DNA from 3 places in the Rossellomorea sp. DUT-2 genome. Region 3 is predicted to be linked to each of the others. Evidence: riboswitches for the same ligand, from Rfam matches in the RefSeq annotation. Region 3 holds a riboswitch; each other region holds the start of a gene.

Region 1 (9,930 bases), on a different contig from region 3:
GGAGACCTCCTGGGTTCCCTCTCACATCAAGGACCAATCCTTCTACCTTTTTCTTCTCAAGTTCCTCTAATTGCTTTTTAAAATCAACGGCGGTATTTTCTGAGAAAGTAGTAATCTGGATGTATCCCGTTTTCTTTCCATTTACTTCCTTCGCATCAGAGAGGACCGTCTCGACAGGTATTTTATCACGTTTCACAGATACTTTGATGGGTTCCGTCAGTCCTTCCCGCGTAATTTCCAATTGAACCTCAGTACCCTTTTTCCCTCTGATTTTCAAAGTAGCTTCGTATAGGTCAAGTCCTTCGATACTATTTCCGTCTACTTTAATAATCCGGTCATTCGGTTTCAGTCCCGCTTCTTCCGCAGGAGAATTTTTAAAAGGTGCAACAATGATCAGCTTTCCGTCCATGATTGTGACTTCTGCTCCAATTCCTTCAAAAGAAGAATCCAAAGCGTCATTAAACTGCGATGCCGTTTCGGCATTCATGTAAACGGAGTAAGGGTCATCCAGTGTCTTCAGCATTCCCTGAATCGCACCTTCCACGAGCTGCCCTTTATCCACATCCTGAAAGAACTTGTCACTAATCAAGTCATATGCTACTTCTACTTTGTGCAGCTTGTCATTGAGCTCGCCTTTTCCGTCAAACTGAGCAAGCTCGTCCCCACCCTTGCCCGTCCATTCCAAGCCGCCATACATTCCTCCAGCACCGATCAGCATGCTAATGATGATTGTGATGATGAGCTTTCTGCCCGTCCACTCCATATATTCCCCTCCAGCTTGTTGTTGGTCTTGTATAGATAAGAGTGGCGCGACTAAGGACGCCAGCCTTTCTTATCCAACGAAAAAGACACCACACAAAAACGCGCTAAGGCGGTGCGATGTCTTTGCTTATCTAACTATATGCCGGAGGGGGACGAGTTATGATAAGGGAGCTCTTATTTTGCACCTGTAAAAACTCTTTGAACGTGATAGTTATTGAGATGAGAAGCAATGATTCCTCCCCACTTTTCAAATTCCACCAGGAATCCGTCATGACCAAAGGAAGTGGAGATAAAGTAATGTTCACTCCTTGGTACAAGATGTGTAAATTCCTTTAGGTAGTGAGGTGAGTAAATTAAATCTCCTTCATAACTTATTGAAATCAGTTCACACTGATAATTCTTCGCTACCTCTTCTATTCCTCCTCTTCCCCTTCCGATATCATGTGAATTCATCGCTTTCAGCAGGGTAAGATAGCTGTTTGGATCAAACCGCTTTCCTAATTTCTTTCCTTGGTAATCGAGATAGCTTTCGACATTGAACCGTTCGTTTTGCTTTTCACGTTGGAAACGCTGATCGAACAGCTCCTGAGTCCGGTACGTGACCATACCGACCATTCTGGCAATCTCTAACCCTTTTAAAATAGCGCCTGGTGGATAATGCCCCTTTTGAAACCCGGGATCCTCTTCAATCGCGGTGATTCCGATGTGATTATAAGCGAGACCATAATCATTTAAGGCAGGAGTGACGGCAAGGGCGAATACTTTATTGATATAGGCAGGATACAGGGCTCCCCATTCCAAGGCCTGCATCCCTCCCAGGGAGCCTCCAATTACTGCTTCGATTTGGTCGATTGAAAGTTGTTGAAGTGCTTTATATTGGGCATGGACCATGTCCCTTATCGTAATACCCGGGAAGTCCGGACCGTATCGTTCTCCCGTATGTTGATTGGTGGACGCCGGTCCCGTACTTCCTTCACATCCTCCTAATACATTAAAGGCAATCACATTAAAATATTCAGTATCAATATACGACCCGGGACCAATCAGTCCGTCCCACCAGCCACGGTCTTCACTCGTCCCTTTCACGATATGGGTCCCGGTGAGGGCATGGCAAACCAGGATGGTCGGTCCGTCTTTGTTTCCTGTTCGTTCATACGTAAGATCTACATTTTTCAACGTGGTGCCTGACTCTAATGTTAGGGATGGGATGGTAATGGAGCTAACTTCATAGGTGTATGGCCTCTCCATTCCTCCACCTCCTTTTTTGGTGTTATGGTTGGGGTGATCAGGATTTCACCCGGTATACCCCCGCTGGTTCAAAATATCTCCCATTATACCCGTGATGTTTCTAACGCCACTTCAATGGCATGATCCAAGTCCTCGATCAGGTCCTTCACAGACTCTAATCCAACAGAAAGTCTCACCAGATCCTCGGTCACACCTGTCGCACGGATTTCCTGGTCGTTTAATTGCTGATGGGTCGTGGATGCCGGATGGATAATCAGTGATTTCGCATCTCCTACGTTGGCAACATGAGACCAAAGGGAGATATTATCGACTACTTTCCGTCCTGAATCCCTACCACCTTTAATACCAAAGACGACGATGGATCCCGCTCCGTTTTTCAAATATTTTTGAGCAAGTTTATGAGACGGATGCTGCGGCAACCCAGGATAGGATACCCAAGCGACACCATTATGCTGATCTAAATGCTCCGCAATCTTCAAGGCATTCTCTGTGTGACGTTCGATGCGAAGATGCAGCGTTTCTAATCCCTGTAGCAATAGGAATGCGTTTTGAGGACTTAAGCACGCTCCCAAATCACGAAGCAGCTGCACTCTTAATTTTGTAATAAAGGCTGCAGGGCCCACATCCTGTGCGTAGCGAAGTCCATTATAGCTCCGGTCCTCTTCCGTGAAGCCCGGGAACTTATCATGATTCCAATCGAACTTCCCACCGTCTATCACCACTCCCCCGATTGCTGTACCGTGACCGCCGATCCATTTTGTTGCAGAGTGGATGACGATATCCGCTCCCCACTCGATCGGCTTACATACATATGGAGTGGCAAATGTGTTATCGATGATCAGCGGGATATGATTTTCATGAGCCACCTTTGCCACCGCTTCAATATCGAGGACGTGAAGACTCGGATTTCCGATTGTCTCTGCGAATACAGCTTTCGTTTTAGTAGTGATCGCTTTGCGGAAATTTTCCGGGTCAGTCGGATCTACAAAATGGACCTTGATCCCGTATTTCGGAAGAGTGGTCGAGAATAAATTATAGGTTCCACCGTAAAGATTGGTAGCTGCTACAATTTCATCACCTGCTCCTGCGATATTCAAGATTGATAGAGAGATAGCAGCCATTCCGGATGAAACACCGAGTGCTCCAATTCCCCCTTCTAAAAGAGCAAGGCGCTTTTCCAACACGTCTACTGTCGGGTTCATGATACGGGTATAAATGTTTCCCGGTTCTTCAAGGGCAAATAATTTTGCAGCATGATCACTGTTATCGAAAACATAGGATGTCGTTTGATAAATCGGCACTGCTCTTGACCCTGTTGATGGATCCGGCTCCTGGCCACCGTGAAGAAGTAGTGTGTCGAAATCGAATGATTTTGTCATAGAGAATTCCTCCTAAAATGGTTTTTGGGGATTGGGTTTGTTTAAATGCTACGGTTGACATATTCAGCTGTTAAAAAAGATGTTTTTTTCAGCTGCTGAAATTTTTCAAAAAATCAGCAGCTGAATATCTCCAAACATTCTTGCAGAACACCCTAATGTCTGAAATGTGTTTTACTAAGAAGATAGAAGAGGAAAAAACAAAAAACCCTCTTCCTAAGAAGAGGGTCTAATTTAATAGGGTCCTCCTCTTATCTTTCAGGCAAATCGCCTGCAGGAATTAGCACCTTTTCATGCGACGCATTACTGCGCACATGAAGGTTGCCGGGTTTCATCGGGCCTAGTCCCTCCACCTCTCTGGATAAGAGCATGTAGTTGTCAATGTGAAAATTCTTGCGTTGAGATGAATTATAAGGGGTAAACGACCTCAACGTCAAGTGTATTTTTAGAATTTTTCCATTATTTAATTTTTAACAGAAGCTGCAATCGCTTCGTTCAATTGAGCGACAATGTCTTCCCCGTCTTCAATACCTAACGATATGCGTACGACATGTGTGTTTATGCCCAGTTTTTCCTGCGCATCTTTCGGTAGAGCGCGGTGGGAGGTTCCTAAGGGATAAGAAACCGTTGTTTCCACTCCGGCTAAGGACGGGATGATTTTAATCCAGGCAAGTGATTTGAAAAATGTGCTGATATCACATGTGTTGGATAGCTCGATCGTTACGATGGCTCCATTTCCTTTATCGGATAAATCCGTTGGGTAATAGACTTCCTTCACATATTCATTTGTTCGAAGGTCCGACGCCAGGACTTCGGCATTTCTTGCTTGGGTTCCCATTCTAAGAGCCAATGTTTTTGCTCCGCGGCATGTCAGCCACGCTTCAAATGGACTCAGGTTCGATCCGATGTTGACGACTTTTTCTCTCGCTTTTTGGACAAGCTCTTCTTTTCCCACGACGACTCCTGCTGTGATATCACTGTGTCCTCCGATATACTTCGTGGCACTGTGAGCGACCAGGTCCACTCCTTCTAAGAAAGGCTGGCGCAGAAACGGTGTGGCAAATGTGTTGTCGATCATAGTTTTCAGGTTGTGTTTTTCCGCGAATTCGACCATTTTCGGGATATCTTCCACTCGCATAAACGGGTTTGTAACGGTCTCACTGTAGAGGAGTTTGGTTTGTGGAGTAATGGCCTCCTCTAATTCTTCCACACTTGTAAAATCAACGAATGAAGTAGAAATACCGAATGATTTCAGCTCTTCTTTTAACATATGGAACGTACCGCCGTATAAATCCTCAGCGGCAATGATATGATCGCCTGATTGCACAATAGCAAGGATTCCAACAAGGATGGCCGATAATCCAGAAGAGGTTGCGACACCTGCCTTGGCTCCTTCCAAGTCAGCTACCATCTTACCAAGCTCGTCTGTATTTGGATTTCCCGTTCTTGTATAGAGATAAGGGGATTTCCCCTCATAGAAACCCTCCAACTCTTCTAAAGAGGTAAAAGAAAATGCAGATGTTTGATAAATCGGAGTCGTCTTACTGCGGATTTCCTCAGTCCCTTTTAACTGACTATGTACGACCTTCGTTGTGAACTTCATCTCTCTGTCATCCTTCCTGAATCTATGTATTTTTAAAAGTGTATCATATTCAGAAGATTGTGAGGAGTATGAGGTACCGAAGGCATAAAAAAAACACCTGTCCACTTGCAACAGGTGCTGGTCGTTTATTGAACGTTATCTAAACATCCGATCAAGCGATTTTCAATATCCAATGCCAGGCTTTTCAGTTCATCGTTATCCACCATTTCGATCAGCTTGCTTGGTTTTGCCATACCGATCTTGGTTGTACCGCCTTCTGTGTATACCGTGACTTTACATGGGAGGAAGTAGCTTACGAGCATGCTTTCTTCCAGTACTTTTTTGGCTTCATGAGGATTACATACCTCTAATACGACTACTTCTTCATTGAAATCAAGGCCCTTATCCTGAAGCTTCTGAGCAAGATCGAGATTCCATAGTACACCGAAGCTTTCATCTTTAAGGTTGGATTCTACCGCTTCCACAGCTTCTTTCACATTCATCGAGACTTCTTTAGTGTAATGAAACATGTTCACATCTCCTCCTTTTTTGATCACATTCATTTAATACCTCATAGCGTATAAGGTCAAACATCGATATTCAGAGGTCCGTCCCTCTCCATTATTCCATTCCTTCGACCATTTTACCCATCATTTCTTCGTTCATGGGACCGACGATTTTGTGTTGGATGATGCCTTTGGTGTCGATCATGTAGGTGGTCGGGATGGTGAACGCCCGGTATTCGTCTCCGATTTCACCCTTTTTATCCATTGGGATGGGAAAGGTGAGTTCGTAGCCGTCGATGAATTCCTGGACAGCCTTTTCCCCATCGTCCATGGACGTCAGGTTGACGGCAAGGATTTCAACGTTTTCTTTCTCTGCATTCTCTTCGTAGTAGCTCTGCATATGAGGCATTTCGGCTTTACACGGAGGACACCAGGTAGCCCAGAAGTTCAGGATCACTTTCTTACCTCGATAATCTGAAAGCTTTACGTCTTCACCAGCTAAGGTGGTTAATTCAAAATCCGGAGCGCGGTCCCCTTTTGCTAGCCCCTGCGCTGCATTAGACAGATCCATGGATTCATTGGCTAATTGAGCGGCCTCTTCTCTTGCCTTCTTTTCCTGCTGATCCTGAAAAAAGTTCGCTAAGAAAATGCCGATCAGAAGCGCAACGATGGCCAACGCAAAATTTCGTTTATTCATTGTGTTTCCTCCTTACGTTTAAAAGAAAGATGAGATAAGTCATCATGATCAGATACGTCCAGGCGGTGACGGTAAATTCAAATCCGCCAATGAAGGCACTTAGAAATAGCTGGACTAACGTAAACATAACCAATAACTGTCCTGCCCAAATATCGCCGCCGGGATCACTGTTTTTTTTAATAAAAAAGACAAGGATCAATAGATTGATTAGCACTTGTATACCAGCTAGAAGATAGTGGTGATGAAGCATATGAAGCACAGCTTCAAAGACAAGAACCGTGACCATCCATGAAATGATTATAGTAAACGGATGATCTACTTTTTTAACAAATATGTAAGTTAGAGCCGCTATCAGTCCTAACCAGTACCCAATGGTTCCTCCGTGAAAATAGAGGATCGTAATGGGATGCTCCATAACCGTTTGAAAGTCAACCACAATCACACTCAGCTTCCAGACGAGTAAAAAGGTAAATATACTATTGGAATACCAATCGCTCGCTTTTCTTTTCCAGAAGAAGAGGAACAAGAATGTGAGTATGAACGATGCTATAATGGATCCCCATGAAGCAGGGAATGTGAAGGAGCCTATAGTGTACCATTGTTGTGTCATGATATTCTCCTTAAATCATTCTTTATTTAGGAATGGGAAGTCGAATTTCAAAGGTATGGGAAGAGCTATCAGTAACGAGGGAAAGGTCTCCTCAATGAGCTTGCACAATTTCTTTGGCAATTGCGAGTCCCAGTCCGGTTCCACCTGTCACTAGGGAACGTGAAGCATCCACTCGATAAAAACGTTCGAAAATAAGCTCGCTTTCTTCGATGGGAATCCTTCTTCCTTTATGTGAAAAACGGATAAGATAATGTTCCTTCTCTATACAGCCTTCTATCCTTACCTTCTTCCCATTGTCATAATCCACAATATTTTGAAGGATATTGCTAAGGACTTGATTGAGTCCATCTGTACTCCCTTCCAGATTGAAAGGCTTTATATTGTAGTCCAATTCTATACCTTTCTCAAGAAATTTGACGTGAAAGATGGTGATCCGTCTCTTTATGAGTTCGTGGATGAGAATTTCTTCATGGTTGAAGTTCTTCATTTCTCCATCCGGGGTCCATTTATTGATCCGGACGAGTTGTTCCAGCAATCGTTCGATTCGTGCCGTTTCTTCTTGAAGTGAGCGATACATCTCTTGGTCACCTTCAATAACCCCTTTTTCAAGTCCTTCGAGATAGCCTGATAAATTCGTCAGGGGGGTTCTTAATTCATGAGACAGATCTCTCAGCAAACGATTTTGCTTTGCTTTTACGGTAGCCGTTCTTTCTGATAGTTCATTGAAGGCATCATTCAGCTCTTTCACCTCATAAATCAGAGGATTCTTTAGCTTTGTCGGGTGCTTCCCTTTTTGCAGCTCTTGAGTTGCTGCGGTTAATTTTTTTAGAGGATGAATCAACCATTTTAATAAAATAAAATGAAATCCGCCTGCAAGGATGAATGCCAAAATACTTACTTTTACTAAGTACTGATTTAGGAGGGTTTCTAAGTTAGTTCCTGTAATCTCTTGCTGATTTACGAGTGTACAAGCATAGTTTTTCACAGTAAATCCTGCAATGACAATGACTATGGCAATGATAATGGTGTTAAGGAAAGTCAACTGGGTGAAGATTCCCCACACTTTTTTCCTTTTAAGCATCAAACTTATACCCCATCCCTCTAACGGTTTGGATAAATGGTTGACGCGTCAATTCTTGAAGTTTTTGACGAAGGTGGCGGATATGGACATCAATCGTTCGTTCCGAAACCACTTTTTGATTCATGTCATACAGGGAGTCAAGAATCTGTTGTCTTGAAATCACTTGACCAGCATGCGTCATTAAAAAGTGAAGGATCCTGAATTCGAAAGTCGTTAATTCCAGGACTTCTCCTTTATAGGTGACCTCACCCTTCAAAGGCTTCAACGTCAACCCTTTCCTACTGAGCTTCTGGCAGCGTGTCCCTGTTCTGCGCAGCACAGTGTCCACGCGGGTAACGAGCTCGGATGGACTAAATGGCTTTGTGACATAATCATCCGCTCCAGCTTTCAACCCATGGATCCGCTCTTCTTCACTCGTTTTTGCCGTAACGAAAATAATGCCGATATCACTTTTCTCTTCTTCCCGTATCCACCGGCAAAGCTCTTCCCCTTGAGTTTTCGGAAGCATCAAGTCCAGTATCGCAAAGCATGGGTCATGTTCTTTGAACAGTTGTTTCCCTTCTTCACCATCACTTGCTTCAAATACCTCGTATCCTTCTTTTTCGAGGAAGAGCTTGATCAGTTTACGGATTTTCATATCGTCTTCAACAATCATAATCGTCTTATTTTGAACCTTCATACTTTCCCCCTATGTTGAGAAGAGACTAAATACGGATAAGTACGAGCTGATTTGCTGCATCTTTCCGCTGAACACAAGAAATCCCAATGCAATCATCAATGCTCCATTGATTTTAGAAACCTTTGGCAAGATTTTATTGACCACTTTCATTACGGTAAATGTCTTCGTGATCATCAGTGAGATCAGCAGGAATGGTACCGCCAAACCAAGCGAATACACAATCAGCAGCACGACTCCTTGAGTCAATGTACTGCTGGCACTTGCTAATAAAAGAATGGAAGAAAGGGTTAATCCAACACATGGTGACCATCCGCTGGCAAAGGCCATGCCCAGCAGGATAGAACCCACAGCTGTCCCTTTTTTCCTTGTTTCAAACTTTCTCGTATCTTTCATTAAGAAAGAAAAGCTAAGCCAGCCCATCATCTGTAAACCAAATACAATAATCAAAATCCCTGCAATCTGTTCAATGTAAATCCGATATTCTGAGAAAACCTCTCCAAGAAAGCTGGCAGAGGCCCCCATTAGAGTGAAGATGAGGGAAAATCCTGCAATAAAACCAAATGACCTAAGTAAGACCACCGATCTTTCCACCTGCATTTGTCCTTCTCTTGCCTGTCCACCTGTTAAATGACTTACGTAAGCCGGGAGAAGCGGAAACACACAAGGTGAAAAAAAGGATAGTGCCCCGGCGGCTAATGCAAACCAAATCGATACTTCCGTCATACTGTTCACTCCTTTACATGAACAGTATGAACAGGAAATGTTAATGTTTGATTAAGATAGCTATCTTTATTTCCTATATATCGATGTTCCCTACCCTTTTTTCACGACAATATAATAAACCGATGGATGCAAGTGACCTACTGTTGTGTGGAACCCGGATGATTTGAGCTGTCGATCGAGTTCCCCGGAAGAAATCCGATGATCTATTGGTGGTCCCATTTCTGATTCTACCTTTTCCCAATCCAGGATCAGCCAAATTCCATCTTTCTTCAGCATATCGTGTAGATCCTGAAATACTTTGATCAGATCTGGAACTTCGTGCAAGACAAAGGCGGATACGATTTTATCCAAGGTACCTTTGTTGAAGCTGAGGTATTCCAGGGATGATTTCACATACACGATATTGGCTACATTTTCTTCGTTTGCTCGATGTTTCAGGTATTCCAGCATTTCCTGCTGCAGATCTACTGCCTGGACCTTTGTTTCAACCGTTTTGGCAATGGGAAGAGTCAGATAGCCATTTCCACACCCTAAGTCGGCAACGATATCGTCTTTATCAAGGTTGAGAAGTTCGAGTACTTTGACCACTGGTACGAGCTCCTGACGTTTTGGATCGAGGAGCTTTGACGCTTTATGATGTTCGAATAAATCTCCTGTCATTTGGTT
Region 2 (9,930 bases), on a different contig from region 3:
GAGAACGAAACCTCAAACAACTGATAGAAGCAGGAAGTCAAATCGCAAGGGAGATCCAAGATCAGAGCAGTTTCCTTTTCTTCAAGATGCTTCATTTATTACATGACGATAAAAAAGAGTTGTATTACAAATTTATTGAAGAAAAAATCATTCCCATGTTGGAGGAAAACGGGAAAAACCAACAATTACATACATATGTAAAAACAATGTATCAGCATTATTTAAGTCAGGAAAATTCGAGAAAAGCCTTATATTATGCGAACAGATTGATTCAAAATTGATTGATATACTTAGGGGAATGGAGGTCCACCCTGGATACGGTTTGACTAAAAATAGCATTATGAACATCAGTAGCAAACTAATAATGGGTAATAAAAAGATGATCTGCAATAAGTAGTATATCCCCCCAATGATGTTTGAAAAGACAATCTATAGGAGACAATCCTGATAGATTGTCTTTTTCATTCCGAAAAAAAGGAGATATAAATGTTATGGAGAAGTGCTACAAGAGACTAATTATGGTGTTTTCACTTCTATATCTTGTTGGGTGCCAAGCTGACAACGGAGAGAATGCCTATCAAATGGACCAAAATGGGGTGGAAGAAACAATGAATTTGCCTATAAAAGTAGATCCGGCGATTGACTTATCAAATGGAGAGGTTATTTCAATCATCATTGAATTTAAGGTCAAACCTGCAAAAATAGCCGTTTTAGAAGCAGAAGCTCTTGGAGCGGAGATGACATTGGAAGCAGCTAAAGAACACGTTGAACAAAGTCATCAGGCTTTTGAGAAAGAACTTAAAGACTTTTTGGATGATAATGATGTTAAATATCTCATCAAGCATCGATATAAAACAACCTTTAATGGAGTGTCAATGGAATTACCGGCCAATGAAATTAAGAGATTAATGGGCTCTTCTGTTATTTCAAAGATTTATCCAAACCAGGAAATCCAATTGGATCCTCCTATCCAACCTTCAGATCAAATGTAAATAAAGATAACCCTCACACCTTGAATCAGTAAGGTGTGAGGGTTATCTTTTTATCTAATCATAAAGATCACAATCATTTTCGAAAAATAGTATAAAAAAGTGAGAGAAATCGGGAAAATAGATCAGGTCCAAAGAACCACTCTCTTATTGTTGAAAAAGCCATATAATTGAAAAACTATAAAAATTTATAAGATTCAGTGCCGGTATATCATTGGGAAGCACTAAAAACAGTCAACTGAACAGTAAATAGTGAAAAAAGAACCGGGTGAAAAGCATTGTTTCGAGTGTTGAGAACCCTGCTGAAAACCCCAATTTTTTCATGATCACTTATTAGTATAATAGGAGTATCACTTATATTAAAATAAAGAATTTGAATGAAATGATTTATCGTATACTACATCACCCTGGAGGTTAAATCATGCATATTGGGACATTTATTAAGTATTATAGGATCTTTAAGGGGATGACCCAAAAGCAGGTGGGAGATGGGATCTGTACACCTGGACATATCAGTAAGATTGAAAGCGGGCACTTACAGATTACGGAAGATAAAATTAACTTGTTCAATCAAAGGTTCAATATTAACGTTGAGAAAGAGTTAAAGGCGTATAAAAAATTACAATTAGATTTGGAACTGTGGCATGATGTCATGATCAAGCAGGTAAACGGAAAGATTGAATTATTGAAGGAGACGATCGAACAAAATCCCTTAACCAAAATTGAAACCCTGAATGGCACCTTTAAGCTACTGAAAGCAAGGTACTTTATCATGAAAGGAGAGGTAAAAGAAGCTGCTTTCTATTTAAGTCAGTTTTCTAATAAGCGTCTGTCCTTCCATATGTTCGATTACGATTTTCAGTTATATTATCATATAAAAGGCATGTATGAGCTTGCAAAAGGAAATCCACAAACAGCCCTGAAGTATTTGGAGAGAATAGATCGAGATATTTATGCAAACCCTGAAGCCTACTATTATATGTCAGTTGGCTACCATGATCTTGGGCAGCATGACAATTCCCTGCAATATAGTGAGCTGGCTCTGAACTATTTCAAGGAAACGTTTAATTTTACAAGATGTATAGACGCTGCTACGATTCAGTTGGTAGCGGAGGGCAAAAGCGAAGAATCGAGTCTGGCCTCGTTGGAAGAGAAATATGATGAGTTGATCCAACATTGTGATAATCTGCATGATCATAGGAGAAAAGCCGTTCTTCACCTGAATTTAGGGAATCTTTATCGAGATGTCTTTGATGATAAAAAGGCAAGAGATGCATTTCAAATGGCATATGGATTATTGAAGCATGAGTCCGATAAAGAAATGTATGCAAAAAGCCTTTTGGGTTATATTGATAGTTCCATGGATGTAGACGGTTCCGCAAATAATGAAAAATATGCAAGTTTAATAGGAGAGGGACAGGCATCTGCGAGAGATATAAAAAACCCCTGCATGGAAACATTCTTTACGATGCTTGAGGTCAGGGTTCATGAGGGAGAGCAAGCATACTATCAATATGTAGAGAATGTCATCATCCCCCTATTGAAGGAAGAAGGGCAATACGCTCAGTGCAACTATTACATTCAAAAACTCTCCATTCATTATCGAATGGATGGGAGAGAGTCAAAAGGAAAGGAATGCGTTTTAAGCTGATGGTTATATGAACAGAAATTACAGTAAAGGAGTGGTTTGATGGAAAACCCGGATCGTTTAATATCATCATTTGATGAGGTGACATTAAGTGATTATAAGATGCCCATCATCTGTATATATTCCAGCCCGCAAGATTATCAAGGCATGTTTGTAGCAAGGATATTCGATGTCAATCAACCGACTCATTATATTTTGATGAGACCTACATTAGAAGCAATCAGAAGTGAAATTCCCGAACGCTTCTCGCTTATACCGAAAGCACAAGGAGAAGATTCCAGTATCGTCGAAACATGGATTTAATTCCTGGTAAAAAAGCTTCATCTCATTAATAGAGATGAAGCTTTTTACGTGTTTTCGTTGGCATAAGGGTAGAATTTACTTTCGATTCTCTTATATTCCCTAAGGTTTTCAGTTAGGCGTGCCAGCTTATGAACTTCTTGAAGAAGAAAGGTTTTATCTAATTCATAAATGACCTCTCTTTCAATATGATCAATGGTATTACAGGCAAATTCCCAAATGTCCTTGTGTTTGGATGGCTGGATGGATTCTGCAATGAGCGCCAGTGCCCGCACAATGTCAGTAATAATTAAATGATTGTCTTTAGCATAATGCCGGATATAGCCAAACCCGCGATACAGGTAATAATCAAATGCTTCGGACTGGAGAATGACCCGCACTCTTCTTTCCCGGTCGATCAAATGAGGAGTGAAGGATAAGTGATCCTCCACCGTCAGCATAAGGTCAGCCATTTGGTCAATCGTATTAGAAGCCGTTTTTGGATCATCATTTCCGAGTGCTTTGATCGCAACTTCAGCCAGCTTATGAATCCCCATTTGGAGGTCCTGGATTTCGGTCTCTTTATGCCCCATTTCAATGAAAGTGAGATAAAAACCATCCGAAATATCGTTGGTCTCAGGTCCCCAAATACTCATGATTTCATTGCCGGCCAATATATAATCTCCGACTTTGTAATGAAGTTGAATGATGATGTTATCCTGCATAGCCCGTTCGATCATTCCATGGAAATCGATTAACTGAATATATCCCGATTCCCTTGCCTGTATGTGAATGATGTTCTCCTTCTCATGTTCCATAAGGTCGCCATTATCTGTTGTTCGATGGGTTTCTAAATCATTTTTTAACGTCTGGTGGATCATCACTTCAGAAACCTGCTTCATATTGTACGTAATATTGTGTACCTGCATCCAAGTAGACGCATGGTTAATGAAGAAGATAAAGGTGACAGAAGTAAGAAAAGCGAGTCCGATCGTCATGATCGGGGCAGCCACAAACAGTTCTTCCTTTGAATTTCCGATAAAAAGAAAGAGGAGCAATACATATACAAAGCTGCCATTGAAAATCCCGAGGGCGTGCTGTGTTTGTTTGTCCGAAATGAAATCCAGGAGCATCCTGGGTGAAAATTGACCACTGAACATCGTGAGCACAACAAGCAGTGAATTCAAGGTGAAAGCACTGAGCGTCAGGATGGCCCCGATGAGTGTACTGACAAGCATGCGTGTAACAGATGCATCCATACTTAAGAAGTTAAAGGTATATTGAGAGATGTCAGCATACAGATCTAAATAGAGTGTGAGTGCTACAAGCAGTATGGAAAAACAAATATAAAAGAACGGCATATACCATATGGTCAGCCGAATCTCACGCATTCTCTGCCGTTTGGACATAAGCATATATTTTTTGATGGATAAGGGGAGCATTTTTTTCAGCATTATTGATCCGGTTCCTTTCAAATAAAGGGATATGGAATAGTTTTCCCTGGCAGAACAGGTTAAAACGTCTCTTTGCAAATTAGATTGATAAACTCCCAGACAGGGAGCAAATTTAAGTAAACCGATAGGGAATGAAGAGGTCTGTAATATTAGAAAGAATTTTTTAAAAATACTAAAAATAGTATTGACGAAGGAATGAATCCCCTTTATAATCCAATTCATACTCAAATAGAAAGTAATACCAAAACGAAACATTATATCTCTTATCAAGAGCGGCGGAGGGATAGGCCCGATGAAGCCCGGCAACCTGCAGGATCAGACTGTAAAGGTGCCAATTCCTACAGATTCCATGTGGATCTGGAAGATAAGGGGAGGAGCATGATCATTTAGCCCTCTTCTTAAAAGAAGAGGGCTTTTCTGTATACCTTTTTCTTTTCCGCTCATATCCCTCGAGTGGGTCTTCAACTGGAATGAATCATTCTTACGTATAAAGTGAAAAGTCGATAAAAGGAGGCTGAATGATGTCAACGATTAATGTGGCACTTCTAGGGTTCGGCACAGTAGGGCAAGGGGTCTGTGAAGCAATCGATACTCATCAGGACAGATTGAAGGAAGTCCTGGGTAAAGAGGTGAAGGTTAGGGCGATCCTGATTAAAGATCCCACAAAAGAGCGGAGCATTGAACCATCCATCAACGTCACAACGGATTTCCAAGACATCCTGGATATCCCGGACCTCGACGTGATCTTTGAAGCGATCGTAGGGGAAGAGCCGAGCTATACGTATTTAACCGAAGCCATTGAGAAGGGGGTTCATATCGTCACGGCCAATAAAGCGATGTTTGCCAAATATGGTCCTGAGCTATTGGAGAAGGCGAAAAGGAAGGGGATATCGGTCGGATTTGAAGCGACGACAGCCGGGGGAATCCCGGTGATCGGCAGTATCAGGCAGCTTCTGAAGGTGAATGAGATCAGACAAATTCAAGGGATCCTGAATGGTACGTCCAACTTCATCTTATCTCAAATGAGAAAAAGAGGTCTTGCCTTTGATACAGCCTTAAAGATTTCTCAGGAGAAAGGATACGCTGAAGCCGATCCGACAAATGACATCGAAGGCCATGATGCGTTCTATAAGTTGCTTATTTTAAGTCAAACAGCTTTTGGCAGACAGCCCGATTGGAAGAATATCCGACGTAAGGGGATATCCCACCTGACTGCAGAGTGGCTCCAGGCAGCGGAATCCTTTCGATTACGGTTTAAGCACGTAGGTTCTCTCCGTCGGGATTCAGTCGACCATATCCAAGGTGCAGTAGAGCCCATCCTTGTCCATGACACCCACCCTTTTTACGGTGTGGAGGATGTGGAAAATGCCATATCTCTTAAGGGCAGTCTTGTAGGGAGGATTACCCTGCTTGGTCCGGGAGCTGGAAAATTGCCTACAGGCAGCGCCATGGTAGAGGATTTCCTGTCGTTGATAGAGAGGAAGTATACAGACTCTGCCGTAAGTACCGTGAATACGGAAGAGGTTGTTGAAGAGAGCAGCCACCAATGGGTCTTAAGAATCCGTGAAACGGATGAATATCAAAACTGGCTTCCATCGTTCATTTTAAAGGATCGTATTCAGCTGGACGATTACTTGTACGTATTTGTTGAAGGCAGGAAAGAGACATTGGAATCGCTTCTTCGGACGCATGACCATATTCAAGCCGTCCCTATTTTAAAAGAAATACCGTTGGAAAATGAAGTGAAGACTGGAGCTGTTGTTTCTTAAAAGAAATCTTTAAAAATTTGGTCTGATGGAAAGTAGGGGTATCATTGAGTATGATCGTTCAAAAGTTTGGTGGAACCTCTGTTGGTTCTACAGATCGAATCAAACGCATGGTCTTTCATGTCATGAAAGAAAGAGAAAAAGGTCATGATGTCGTCGTTGTGGTATCAGCAATGAATAAAACGACTGATACACTTGTACGATTGGCAGGGGAACTTTCTTCAGATCCCAGTAAGAGAGAAATGGATATGCTCTTAAGTACCGGGGAGCAGGTGGCAATCTCCCTTTTGACAATGGCCCTGCACCATAAGGGACTGGAAGCCGTATCCCTGACAGGCAGACAGGCGGGAATCCAAACCGATGGAGTATTTGGGAATGCCAAGATTAACTCGATCGATACTGATCGGATAAAATCGGAGTTATCAAAAGGACGAATCGTCGTGGTAGCCGGTTTTCAAGGGATCACGGATAAAGGAGAGGTGACCACATTAGGCAGGGGTGGTTCGGATACGACCGCAGCTGCTCTTGCGGCCGCTTTAAAGGCGGATAGGTGTGATATTTATACGGATGTAGATGGAGTGTATACGTCGGATCCGCGTATCGTTCCCCGGGCTGCAAAAATTGACACCCTCTCCTATGATGAGATGCTGCGTTTAGCCACCATGGGGGCTGGTGTCCTGCATCCAAGAGCAATTAAACATGCGAAGGAACATCATGTGCCGCTTGTGGTTTGTTCCAGTTTGAATGAAGGAAGGGGGACCGTCATTAGCGGAAGAACACAGAGAAATGCCCCTATTGTCGGGGTAGCCTATCAGAAAGACATTTCTGTTCTGACAATGTTTGACTGTCAGGGTGGAGAGTCACTGATTCTGTATGATCTCGATTCCCATCATATTGAAACAGAAATCATTAAATACCAGGAAAATCTTGTTCTCATCGTTAAAGATCAGGATTTTCATGAGTTGAAAAGAATCGTTGGACAGTATGACCAAGCTTACTCTCATACAGAAGAAAGAGAGGATCTATCTAAGGTATCCGTGATCGGTCAGATCAAATCCACACATGAGGTAAAAGAGAAGGTTACCAACGTTTTTCATGACTACCATATTGCAAAGGCGTCCCTTTGGGAATCCCCCGTAGGATTAAGTGCACTGGTTGATAGAAATGATGTAGAAAAAGCAGCCAGGGTCCTTCATATGCACTTTGGTTTGGATTACGTGGAATCAAGGAGAGCTGTTTTGTGAAAGGATCGGAAGGTGGAACATTCTGTCTTTCACCACATGAAATAAGTGTATAGGCACTCCTATACACTTTTTCATTTATGGACTGATCAAAACAGGCGTACCGATTGGAACGATTCCCGCTAACTCCTCTACGTCTTTGTTATTCATTCGTATACATCCCTTGGACACGGCATTTCCAATCGAGCTTGGGTCATTGGTTCCATGAATCCCGTAGCTTTCTTTCGATAAACTCATCCACATCGTTCCAAAAGGTCCGCCGGGATTTGGTGCTTTGTTAATGATGATAAACTCCCCAATGGGAGTTTCAAAAAGTACTCTCCCCACTGCAATCGAATACTGCTTGATTTGAACCCCATCCTTGAACAAACGCAGCCACCGGTTGTTAACAGAGACCTGAATGCGGTAAGGGTTATTAGTTGTATCCGGAATCCCTGGTATCGTAATCGTTTGACCCGGATAGATCACATCCGGATCAATACCGGGATTGGCATTAAGTATGGAGGGGAACGGAGTCCTGTAATCTCTTGAAATTTGACTCAGTGTTTCTCCCACCTTGACTGTGTGAATCAGCTCAAACACCTCCCCATTTCACTCTCCCTCTATCCTATGTGCGTGAGAGAAAGTCGTTCAAGAAGATGAGCAAGTGAAAAAGCCTGCTCCTCTTAAATGGAAAGAGGAGACAGGCGCTATTGCGGCATGTTTGGTTGTGGAACGGTTGTATAGCTTTGGAGCATAAGGGTCATATCCTGTTCGTTTAATTGAGGAACCTGATAATAGCCATGCTTATTTTGATAGAGGAAAATCTCATAGCTCATTTCAATGAAATTCGGGACGCTGTCAGCTACGACACGTCGTAATACAGGGTTGGTCATCTCAAGGGCCGTCATGGCAAGAAGCATGGCCAATGACTTGGTTTGCCCCAGCATATAAGCAGACAAGCCTTTATCGGAAAGGTCGTTGACCGATTGATTCGGCTTCTTAGGTGCTCCGGGCTTGATGCCGTATGTGGTCGTATTGGTTTGAGTCATTTTGTATTGCTGGGTTGGCACAGTTGGGTCATGCCCTGTCGAAAAGCTGCCGACAATCGTATTATACATAGTCGTGACGAAAGTTGACTGGCGCTTAAGTATACCTTTAAGTTCAGGATCCTGAATGTGCTGATCATACATTTGATACTGATCGAGCATGCTGATGATCCCGGCTATGATCTCATGGGCATCAAAGAGCTCATGGCCCCCGTGGTTTTTACTTTCAGAGTTCATCATATTCGGCGGCATCTGAGTTCCTGGTGGTGTCATATTCGATGGTTGTCCTTGGTTTTGCATCTTTTTTCCCTCCTTGAAAATAGCATCGATGATTAGAATATCCTTAAAAAGCACAATTATGTATTTCGGTTTAATACTTGGCAGCCTGTCCGAATACAATAGGAAGAAGTCAATTTGAGGGTGGTCGAAGATGAGTATATTCATAAGCTATATCATTTTGGGATTATCGCTTTCTGCCCCTATGGGACCGATTAATGCCGCTCAATTGGACAAGGGGATCCGATTCGGCTTTTTTCATGCCTGGCTTGTGGGGGTAGGGGGAATGGTAGCGGACGGGATCTTTATGCTTCTCATATATTTCGGAGTCTCTCAATATATTGATACCCCGGTCATTAAATTGTTCCTGTGGGTATTTGGGTTCTTTGTATTGACGTATACAGGGATTGAAAGCATCCAGAAGTCGGAATCCATTACAAAGCCCTCTCATCAAAATCCCCATGAAACAAAAGGAAAGGCTTTTCGCACAGGATTTTTTATGGCCATTTCCAATCCATTAAGCATTCTATTTTGGCTAGGTATCTATGGTTCTATATTGGCTCAGACTTCCGGTTCCTATGAAGCAGGACAGCTCTTCCTGTACAGCATGGGGATCTTTCTTGGAATCACCCTTTGGGATCTAACAATGGCCGGTGTGGCGACAGGGGCAAGGAAACTGGTCAGTCCTGGGATTTTGCGGGCCATATCCATTATGTCCGGTCTCATTCTGATGGGCTTTGGTATCTACTTCGGTGTCCAGGCCTGCCGTTTATTATTCGGCTAGACAGACACCCAATAAGTTCTCTCCTAATAGGATGAATGTGTACTATTTAGGAGGGATCGGCTATATGTTATGGTCTAAAAGTTTGATCGATCAGCAAGGGGAGAAACTTACCCCATGGCAAAAAGCAGCCTACGGGCATTTCTCGGCTGTCATGTGCGACGAAGAACATCCTTACCCGTGTGTACCTGGAAAACAGGGCTTTCAGACAGATACCTTACGCTTTGGATTTGCAGGTGATCCAAGAAATCAAGCAGCTTCTGAAAAACTGACCTGCTTACTCAAACAATATGGTGAAATATCAAGGGATACAGGGAAGTATGCATCACTTGTAGTCTTTTTTAATTCAGAGGAGATAGTGGCTGATAACCAATCGATTGATAGTTATCAGGATATTTTCTGGAATTTATTGAATCGGGTTCATGAATTGGATGAATCACCATGGCCGGAAGATATTGCGAAGGATCC
Region 3 (9,930 bases):
TGATATTGTAATTGAGGATAATAGTGTTTTTCCTAATGTAATTAGCAAGCTTGAAAAAATAGGGTACTATTATCAAGAAGAATGGAGCTTTAGAGGTAGAGAAGCATTTGGAAGAAAAGATGAACTTACTCCGTGGGACGGCAAGGATACACAATGGATGGAGCACCATCTTTATGTTTGCAATAAAGATAGCGAAGAGTTGGCAAGGCATTTAGCTTTTAGGGACTATCTTCGTAATAACCAAGAAGCAGTAATTGAGTATGAAAACTTAAAAAAGACCTTGGCTAATTCAGTAATAAACAGAACCTCTTATACTTCAGGCAAATCTGAATTTATAAGTGGAATTTTTAAAAAATCATCTAAAAACCAAAAATAACTTTGGTCATCTTCCATTATAGGGGGCAATAACTGAAGATCAGCTAATTGATCACCGGCTATTGTTCTTATTCAATTATTGGGCAGGTTAATGGAAGATTTGTGTCAGGTTCCAGAGAAAACTAAGTAGGTGAAGAAAATTGAGTGAAGTTATAGAAAAAATTGAAGAAATAGATGTAGGAGAAGTAGGGATAGCTATATATTCCACAGGAGAAAAGAGAGAAAAATTCTCCTTTAATAGTGAGATTGAAGTCCCTCTTGCATCATCTTCAAAAGTAGCAATAGCTTTTTGTGTAGCGAAATGGGTAGATGATGATTTGGCAAATTGGGATGACATTATTGAAGAAGTGTCATTTAATCCAGCAGAAGATAGCAAAGAAGTTTATCCTCATCTACAAAACAGACAAACGCTACCTTTGAGGGAAGCGGTTGAAGTGATGATTGCTTGTCACGATAGTTATATCGCCAGATGTATTGTTGATTTTTGTGGTGGTTGGGAAAAGATAAACAAGTGCATCAAGTCTTACTATCCTTCAATAAATGTTACTGAAAACCCAAGGGATATTGAAAATAAGGCTCAAATAAATGAAATGCTTGATTTGATGATACATATATATCAAGGGTACAAAACACAACCTCTCTTATGGACACCAATCGTTAATGGTTTGGTTAGACAAAAGGGAGATATAAAACAAATACCCGCACACCATCTAAACCATATGACAGGTGGACTAGAAAATGTTTTTGTTGATATCGGTATAGTTGGTGACTTTAATAAAAAGCCATATATCTTTGCACTAGGGGCTGATAATCTACCTAATAGATTAAGCAATCAGGTTGCAGACAATAAGATTATTGAAGCTATGGAGTTGCTTTATGCTGAATATTTAAAACAGTAAGCAGCTTTATTCAATTATTGAAGGTGTCTCGAAAGGCTGGCTTACAGTTTATATACTGGATAAGCAGCCGTCCTTTGTTCCGTTATAGGGGGCGATAATGGAAGATCGATTTATTGTTTTAAGGTAGAAAAGACATTATTTACAGACGGAAAATGATAGATCCTTTTTATAAGTTTTGCAGGGGAAGAATCCATTTTGATCAATCTTTTTTCAAAAATGTAGTAAATGTTGATAAATCAGCATTTCTCATAAATTTCACGATAAAGAGAAAAAGTAAAGATTATTCGGAGAGTGACTTTCACTCAAAGAACCCAATGACAAAATCCTATGTCATTGGGTTCTTTTTGGATTAATGTCTAAAATGGATACTAATCAAAGTAAACAAGGTTAGAGAGAGCAAGCAAGTATTCTTGGAAATCTCTATTTTCCAGGGTACACTGGTTATGATCTACTCCAATAAAAACGGTCATTAAATCAAACATTTTTTGACTATGGCCTAATTTCACTTCTTGGATCTTCCCCTCGTGATCGGTGCCGAAGAATACCATGACATAATTGCCTTCTTGAAGTGGCATCCCTCCTATCACCAGAAGAGGAGAAAAGACTGGATACTTGCTATAAAATTGATGACCCTGGAGTATTGTTCAACTTATTTTCCGAACAAGAAAAAAGAGACCTTAAAGAATGGGAAGAAATGAATAAACAAAACTACCCAATAAAAATCTTTTTATACAATCACCCCTTTTTTGGAAGATACCTGAAAGTCAGTTGGCAAAAAAATTATATTTGGATTCATTACTCTATGTAAACTTAAATAATATTAAGGTTACAGATTTTTTCTTTTTCCATTAACGGGGGGATGAATGAAGAGCCGGTCGACGTTAATATATGGACCTTTGTGTCAATCGTCAATCCAATTGAAGACTGGTTAAAGTAACCCTAGTTGATTAGTCCTCCGTAATACAATTAATTCAAAAACAGGATTGACAAACTAATTGAAATCCTTTACCATAACCCTAATGCTTAAACGCATCATAACTTTAACTTAATAAAGCGATATCTTCTTATCCAGAGAGGTGGAGGGACTGGCCCTACGATACCTCGGCAACGGGTTCTTATGAATACCGTGCCAATTCCATCAAGTCATATGACTTGAAAGATGAGAAGAGCGGGACATATACATATTTTTGTGCCTCTCTTCTTAAGAAGGGGGGCACTTTTTATTTGAGCCATGATAGTCAACAAGAAGAATACATAGCGAAAGGAGCAAGTCCTGTATGATCAGAGTTCAGAATGTTACGAAAGTTTTTGAGACGAAGGATGGCCCATTCACCGCTTTAAGGGATGTTTCCTTTGAAGTGAAGAAGGGTGAGATTTATGGGGTGATCGGATTCAGCGGAGCGGGAAAAAGCACGCTTGTCCGCTGTCTCAATTTTTTAGAGAAACCATCATCGGGAGATATTTTCATTGAGGGGCGCAGCCTTAAAGATCAGTCGGCCATTGATCTGAGGAAAGAGCGGCACCGCATAGGGATGATCTTTCAGCATTTCAATCTGTTTCAATCCCGGACGGTGGCAGGGAATATCGCCTATCCTCTGAAACTTGCAAAATGGCCGAAGGAAAAAATCAGCGAGAGAGTAAAGGAATTGCTCGCGTTTGTTGGACTTGAAGATAAAGCGAAGCATTATCCGGATCAACTGTCAGGAGGGCAGAAGCAAAGGGTGGGGATAGCAAGGGCCCTGGCGACATCGCCTTCGATTCTGCTCTGCGATGAAGCAACATCCGCACTTGATCCTCAGACGACGGAATCGATTCTGAACTTGTTAAAGAGAATCAACGCGGAGTATGGCATTACGATTATAATGATCACCCACGAAATGGGGGTCATCCGGGAAATCTGTGATAAGGTCGCTGTCATGGAAAATGGAGAAATCGTGGAAGAGGGAAGCGTCTTCGATATCTTCTCCAACCCGCAGACCCCGACGACGAGAAATTTTGTGAAGAGTGTCATGAATGATCAGCTGCCGGCATCGGTTCTCGATAAATTGAATGACAGCAAAGAAGGGCGTATCTGCCGCCTCATTTTCAAGGGGGATTCGACGGGCACGCCGATCCTTTCCGAAACGGCAAAGAAATTCAATGCCCACATCAATGTGTTATTCGGCCAGATCACGGAACTTCAGGGCAAGCCGTTCGGGAATCTCATCGTACAGATCATTGGCAGCAAGAAAGAAACGGAAGAGATCCTGGATTATTGGAAGAACAGATTATTCGTAAGCGAGGTGGAGAAGCGTGCAAGTTAACTGGGAATTATTCTGGCCAAGAATTATAGAAGCGACATGGGATACCGTGGCGATGGTGTCATTCTCCCTTCTATTTGCAACGTTGATTGGGCTTCCCCTCGGCATCATCGTCGTGGTCACGCGGAAGGGGCACTTACTTGAAAATAAAGTCGTCTTTTCCGTATTGAGCAGTATCATCAACGTATTTCGTTCGATCCCGTTCATCATCTTGATGGTGGCCATCATCCCCTTTACAAGATTGGTAGTGGGCACATCGATCGGAACGGCGGCAGCCGTGGTACCGCTTGTCGTATTTGCGGCACCGTATATTGCAAGATTGGTAGAGAGCTCGCTCCTTGAAGTGGAACCGGGTGTCATTGAAGCGGCGGAGTCCATGGGGGCCGGGCCGTGGCAGATCATCTTCGGGATACTCATTCCGGAAGCATTGAGTACACTGGTCCTGAATATCACGATTGCGACCATCGGCCTTGTCGGTGCATCGGCCATGGCCGGGGCAGTCGGAGGCGGAGGTCTCGGGGATCTGGCCATTGCTTACGGATATCAGCGATTTGAAACATCCGTCATGATCGTGACGGTCATCATTTTAATCGTGATGGTGCAGGGACTGCAGACAGCAGGGAATACATTATCAAAAATCATCAGGAGACGTTAGGAGAGAGGAATATGAAAAAATCAATCAGTCTAGCAAGTATCGCGATTCTATTATTCACCCTTATACTGAGCGGGTGCTCGGGAGACAGTGCATCCGGATCAGGTGAAAAAGAAGTCGTTAAAGTCGGAGTGAATGGATCTGGGGTGCCGATTTGGGAGTATATGAAAGAGAAAGCAGCGAAGGAAGGGATTGAAATCGAGATTGTGGAGTTTGCCGATTACGTGAGACCGAACCAGGCGCTGGCCGATGGGGATATTGACCTGAACGCCTTCCAGACGATTTCCTATTTTGATTCTTTCGTTGAAGAACATAATCTGGACCTTGTACCGATCGGCTCGACAATCATCGCGCCGATGGGAATCTATTCGGAAAAATATAAATCGGTAGAAGACTTACCGAAAGGCAGTAAAGTAGCCGTTCCTCAAGAGGCGACGAACCTTGGCCGTGCCCTTCTCCTACTCGAGGAAGCAGGCTTGATCGAACTGAAAGAAGGATTTGATCAGTCACAAGGTCTAGAAGCCATAAAAGAAAACCCGAAAAACCTTGAATTCACACCGGTCGTCGCTGCCCAGACACCGAGGGTACTGCCGGATGTTGCAGCATCGATCATCAATAATGGTGTGGCGGTTGAAGCTGGGTTCATTCCGGTTGATGACAGTATCTATATCGAAGGGGCGGAATCCAAGCCGTTCATCAATATCATCGCAGCCCAGGAAAAAGAGAAAGACAATAAGACCTTTAAAAAGATCGTTGAGCTCTATCAGGAAGATGACGTAGCGGAACATATCAAGAAAACATACAAAGATTCCCTGATCCCGACATTCGTGCCGGTCAGTGAATTGCATTAGGAGGGAAAAGAGATGAGTCAACCAGCAGCGATTGCCGATCGTAAAAACAACATCCTCTCGGCAGTGGATCAACTGGCTGTGAAACTCGTATCGACCAGCCATCAGATCCACGACAATCCTGAAATCGGTAACGAAGAGTTCTTTGCTTCAGAGACCCTGACCACCCTCCTTGCAGCCAACGGGTTCTCCATTGAACGGGGAGTGGCGGGTCATGAGACTTCCTTTGTCGCACGCAAACATTCAGGAAAAGAAGGGCCGGTCATCGGCTACCTGGCTGAATATGACGCCCTGCCTGGACTCGGTCACGCATGCGGTCACAATATCATCGGGACGGCAAGCTGCGGGGCGGCCATCGCCCTGTCGTCCGTACTTTATGAAACAGGAGGGGAAGTGGTGGTGTTCGGGACTCCTGCCGAGGAAGGCGGTCCGAACGGAAGTGCGAAAGGCAGTTTTGTAAAGGCAGGCTTGTTCGAAGGAGTGGATGCCTGCATGATGGTCCATCCGTTCAACCGGACAACACAGACAGGGAAAACCCTTGCGGTGGACCCCCTTGATTTCGAATTTAAAGGAAGGTCTTCCCATGCGGCAGCTTCCCCTGAAGATGGCATCAATGCCCTCGACGGTGTGATCCAGCTGTTCAACGGCATTAACGCCCTGCGCCAGCACGTGACCGATGATGTACGGATCCACGGCATCATCACCCACGGAGGGGACGCGCCCAACATCGTCCCTGACTATGCAAAAGCCCGCTTCTATATACGAGCTGCAACCAGGGAAGCGTGCAATGAAGTCACGAAGAAAGTGAAAGCCATCGCTGAGGGGTCGGCACTTGCCACGGGGACGAAATTGAATGTCATCAAGATCCAAAATGAAGTTGACCACTTTCAGCTCAACCGCCGTTTCGATCAAGTATTCCAGCGCTCCATCGAGTCATTAGGGGAATCCTTCGACGATACGGAACGAAAGGGACTCGGCTCATCCGACGCCGGAAACGTCAGCCGGTTGGTCCCGACCATCCACCCCTACATCAAAATCGGCCCCGAATCCCTCGTTGTCCACACGAACGAATTCAGGGAAGCGGCTAAATCCAACGAGGGTGACCGTGCCCTTGTGATCGGGGCAAAGGCACTTGCGCTGACGGGGTATGAACTGCTGACGGATAAGGGGCTTTTGGAGGAAATATGGGAAGAGTTTGGTACAAGTCAATAAGGATGAGAAGACAGCCAGATGAGGGCTGTCTTTTTTGTGAGAGAGCTTGCCCTTTATAGGAGAATCGGTGACGGTAAAATAAGCGGAGTTATTCCGGTTATATTCTGAATGGAACTTATTTTCGGGGGAAATAAGCGGAGGTTTTCCGCTTATGAATAGAAAAATCACCTATTTTTGTACTTTTTGAGTAAATAGGCGGAATTTTTCCGTCTATTTCAGCCATTTTTCTATTAAATTACTAATTAACGGGAATTTTTCCGTCTATTTAACAGAACTAAAAAATCTGATACATAAGTAACCAAACGCTTGGTTTATAATTTCAAAAATATAGATAAAATGCTTATTCCTCCAAAGGGGGATTGCTCAATAGTATCATATTACTGAAATGCTCAATTTCTCTATTTAGATTTGTAGAGAAATTCATTCCCCATCCATGAGGGGCACTATCCTAATATTATAGTTTCAAAGCCTTTCATCCGCTTTTCAGAGCCGATCAAAGGCCTTTTTGCGTGATTGGAACATCCTCTTATACTAGCTCAAGTGCGCAACGGTCCAAGCTGTTCTTTTTAATGGAGACGAGCATAGATATGAAAGTGAGAGGTGTTAAGGATGCATGAGATGTCGCTTATGTCTGAGATCATTAAAATAGTTTCGGAAGATGCCAAAGTAAATGGGATCAGGAAAGTGTCTAATATAAATGTGATTGTTGGTGATTTATCCAATGTACTGCCTGATGCACTGGAGTTGGCATTTTTCCATTTTCAGAAACAGGGTTTGGGCATTATCGATGAAACGACGGAATTAGAAATGATACGTGAAGTGGCGAGATCAAGATGCCAAACGTGTTTGCTGGAGTTTACACCCGACTATAGAGTGGCGCTTTGTCCAAAGTGCGGGCTGCCTGATTGTTTACTCGTTTCAGGTAAAACCTTTCGGGTTGAATCATACGAAGGAAGTGATGAATCGTGAAAATCAAACTGCAGGAAGATGTGTTAAAAGATCAAAACTTGGCTGCTGCATTCAATAGAGAAACGTTCAAAAAAAGCCATACGCTTGTCATTAACTTGATGAGCTCTCCAGGAGCGGGCAAAACAACTTTATTGGAAGAAACGATCAAGGCCTTAAATAATGAGTTCCGTATGGCTGTGATCGAAGGCGACCTTGCAACGGAAATGGATGCGGAAAGAATACGTTCGCTGGGCGTCAAAACGGTTCAGATTAATACGGTGGGAGGATGTCACCTTGATGCCAGGATGATTGCTAAAACGCTTCCGGATTTCGACCTGGATTCGATAGACATTCTCTTCATTGAAAACATCGGGAATTTGGTTTGCCCCTCTGGGTATGATTTAGGACAAGATTATAAAGTGGTGGTTTTAAGTGTCCCTGAAGGAAACGATAAAATCCCCAAATATCCAGTCATGTTTAGACGTACCGATTTAACGATCGTGAATAAAATCGACATCCTGCCGTATGTATCTTTCAATATAGAGGAAGCCATTAGAAATTTAAAAGAAATAAACCCGCAGGCCCAGTTGAAAGCATTATCCGCTAAAACGGGTGAAGGGATGGAAGATTGGGTCAATTGGATAAAGGATGCTCATGAAAAATGTACACAGCCATAAAAGTAACAGTGAAAGGAAAGGTGCAGGGAGTAGGTTTTCGCCCCTTTATCTATCAGCTTTCAAAAAAATATCATCTCAACGGGACGGTACAAAATAACCTGAATGGGGTCATCATCCTGGCTGAAGGAGAGGAAGGACAGTTAGGGAATATGGTGGACGAAATCAAAAGAAATCCGCCGAAATTGGCGAAAATCACTGAGATAACCATTCATCCTGCTCCACTTGCCCATTATAAAGAGTTTACGATCATCCCCAGCCGGGAAAACGGGAGGGCTGTTCCCTGGATCCCTGCAGATGCGGGAATATGTGAGCAATGTTTGGAGGAAATGATGGACCCCAGTAATCGGCGTTATCACTATCCATTTATTAATTGCACTCAGTGCGGCCCACGCTATACGATTATCAATCGTCTTCCATATGATCGTCCATATACGACAATGAAGGATTTTCCTATGTGCCCTGACTGCCAAGTGGAGTATGAAGATCCATTGAATCGGCGGCATCATGCCCAGCCTATCTGTTGTCCGGATTGTGGACCAACCTTATCCCTCCATAATCAAGGCGGTGAATCATTGGCTGAAGATCAATCAGCCATTACCCGGACGATTGATTTGATCAAACAAGGTCATATTGTGGCCATTAAAGGAATCGGCGGCTTCCATTTGGCTTGCGATGCGTATCAAGGATGGGCTGTTGACCGGCTAAGACTGCGAAAGAAACGGCCGCAGAAACCTTTGGCGGTCATGGTCAAGTCGTTAGAGGCGGCTAGGGGTCTTTGTCATATCTCAAGAATCGAAGAAGATATTCTGATGAGCCCTGAAATGCCGATTGTTATTTTAAGGAGTAAAGGAGGGGACGGCTTACCGCCCACTATTTCCCCGGGTTTGTCGACGCTCGGGGTGATGCTGCCCTATACTCCTTTGCATCATCTTTTGTTTAACGATCATAGGTTGGACTGTATCGTGATGACGAGTGCTAATCCTTCAGGTCATCCCATTTTATATAAAGATGAACATTTAAAACATGTACGAAACATGTGTGATTATACCTTAACTCATAATCGCCGAATCGATTTTCCCATTGATGATTCCGTCGTTCAGTGTGACGGAGAACATCCATTATTTGTACGGCGTGCAAGAGGATACGTTCCAGAGCCCCTTAAGACAACATCGGACGTGGATCGTATGATTGCGTTAGGGGGAAATCAAAAGAATACATTTTCCGTCGGGAGCGGGGATACCATTGTCATGAGTCCTCATGTGGGTGATTTAGAAAACGAAGAAATGATCTCCTCCTTTGATTACCAGCTCCGTCATTATAAAGAATATCTTGGGGTTAACGAAATAAGGACCGTTGTCGACAAGCATCCCTTATATGCATCACCTTCCATTGCTAAAAAACTCAAGGGTAAAACCATATCCGTTCAGCACCACCATGCACACCATGTATCTTGCATGGAGGATAATGGTCTGAACGAGCCATGTGCGGGGATCATCTTAGATGGTACCGGATACGGAGAAGACGGGAATATCTGGGGATTTGAATTCTTATATGGAGACGCACAATCATATGAACGACTTGCTCATTTGACATACACTCCTCTTCCAGGCGGGGAAAAAGCCGTGAAAGAACCGTGGAGGAATGCAGTGGGGATGCTGCTTTATTACTGGCCGGAGAGTGGAAAAGAATTATGTATGAAGCTTTTTCCTGAGAGAGTAAAGGAAATAAAGATCATGGACCAAATGATTGTTCATCAGATCAATACGCCGATGGCTGGAACCTGCGGCCGCTTATTTGATGCCGTTAGTGCCATTCTCGGTATATGTCAGGTTTCAACATATGAAGGGGAAGCGGCAATCAAATTATCTGATTATATGAATAGAACGAAACTTGAAAGCACAGGGGAAACGTATTCCTTTCATGTAATTAGAAGCAGCCCAAACCAGTTTCAACTTGACTTATCCCCGATGATTGATGAAATCATCCAAGATAAATTCCAACAACCCATTACAGCCATCG

The links. A riboswitch is a leader RNA that binds a small molecule or an ion and turns the genes downstream of it on or off. The one in region 3 is predicted to bind S-adenosylmethionine.
Region 1: another riboswitch for S-adenosylmethionine. It lies ahead of ACOSV2_RS16170 (homocysteine synthase); the one in region 3 lies ahead of ACOSV2_RS21610 (methionine ABC transporter ATP-binding protein).
Region 2: another riboswitch for S-adenosylmethionine. It lies ahead of ACOSV2_RS16590 (homoserine dehydrogenase); the one in region 3 lies ahead of ACOSV2_RS21610 (methionine ABC transporter ATP-binding protein).

The regions. Positions count from the first base shown of each region.
Region 1 is NZ_JBQPEO010000004.1:166,948-176,877, reverse strand. It holds gene ACOSV2_RS16180 (S41 family peptidase) at 1-763, opposite strand, end outside; gene metX (homoserine O-acetyltransferase MetX) at 937-2,010, opposite strand; gene ACOSV2_RS16170 (homocysteine synthase) at 2,094-3,389, opposite strand; SAM riboswitch class I at 3,635-3,754, opposite strand; gene ACOSV2_RS16165 (trans-sulfuration enzyme family protein) at 3,850-4,989, opposite strand; gene ACOSV2_RS16160 (DUF302 domain-containing protein) at 5,115-5,498, opposite strand; gene ACOSV2_RS16155 (peroxiredoxin family protein) at 5,590-6,171, opposite strand; gene ACOSV2_RS16150 (hypothetical protein) at 6,164-6,781, opposite strand; gene ACOSV2_RS16145 (HAMP domain-containing sensor histidine kinase) at 6,873-7,862, opposite strand; gene ACOSV2_RS16140 (response regulator transcription factor) at 7,855-8,541, opposite strand; gene ACOSV2_RS16135 (cytochrome c biogenesis CcdA family protein) at 8,551-9,264, opposite strand; gene ACOSV2_RS16130 (class I SAM-dependent methyltransferase) at 9,355-9,924, opposite strand.
Region 2 is NZ_JBQPEO010000004.1:274,020-283,949, forward strand. It holds gene ACOSV2_RS16565 (helix-turn-helix domain-containing protein) at 1-281, shown strand, start outside; gene ACOSV2_RS16570 (protease inhibitor I9 family protein) at 492-992, shown strand; gene ACOSV2_RS16575 (helix-turn-helix domain-containing protein) at 1,411-2,640, shown strand; gene ACOSV2_RS16580 (hypothetical protein) at 2,680-2,940, shown strand; gene ACOSV2_RS16585 (DUF2254 domain-containing protein) at 2,985-4,370, opposite strand; SAM riboswitch class I at 4,631-4,741, shown strand; gene ACOSV2_RS16590 (homoserine dehydrogenase) at 4,892-6,139, shown strand; gene ACOSV2_RS16595 (aspartate kinase) at 6,184-7,380, shown strand; gene ACOSV2_RS16600 (L,D-transpeptidase family protein) at 7,456-7,950, opposite strand; gene ACOSV2_RS16605 (spore coat protein) at 8,067-8,705, opposite strand; gene ACOSV2_RS16610 (LysE family transporter) at 8,836-9,465, shown strand; gene ACOSV2_RS16615 (YqcI/YcgG family protein) at 9,530-9,930, shown strand, end outside.
Region 3 is NZ_JBQPEO010000009.1:53,745-63,674, reverse strand. It holds gene ACOSV2_RS21625 (GrpB family protein) at 1-376, shown strand, start outside; gene ACOSV2_RS21620 (serine hydrolase) at 516-1,274, shown strand; gene ACOSV2_RS21615 (hypothetical protein) at 1,643-1,849, opposite strand; SAM riboswitch class I at 2,336-2,440, shown strand; gene ACOSV2_RS21610 (methionine ABC transporter ATP-binding protein) at 2,552-3,577, shown strand; gene ACOSV2_RS21605 (methionine ABC transporter permease) at 3,567-4,229, shown strand; gene ACOSV2_RS21600 (MetQ/NlpA family ABC transporter substrate-binding protein) at 4,241-5,077, shown strand; gene ACOSV2_RS21595 (M20 family metallopeptidase) at 5,090-6,286, shown strand; gene ACOSV2_RS21590 (hydrogenase maturation nickel metallochaperone HypA/HybF) at 6,896-7,255, shown strand; gene hypB (hydrogenase nickel incorporation protein HypB) at 7,252-7,911, shown strand; gene hypF (carbamoyltransferase HypF) at 7,896-9,930, shown strand, end outside.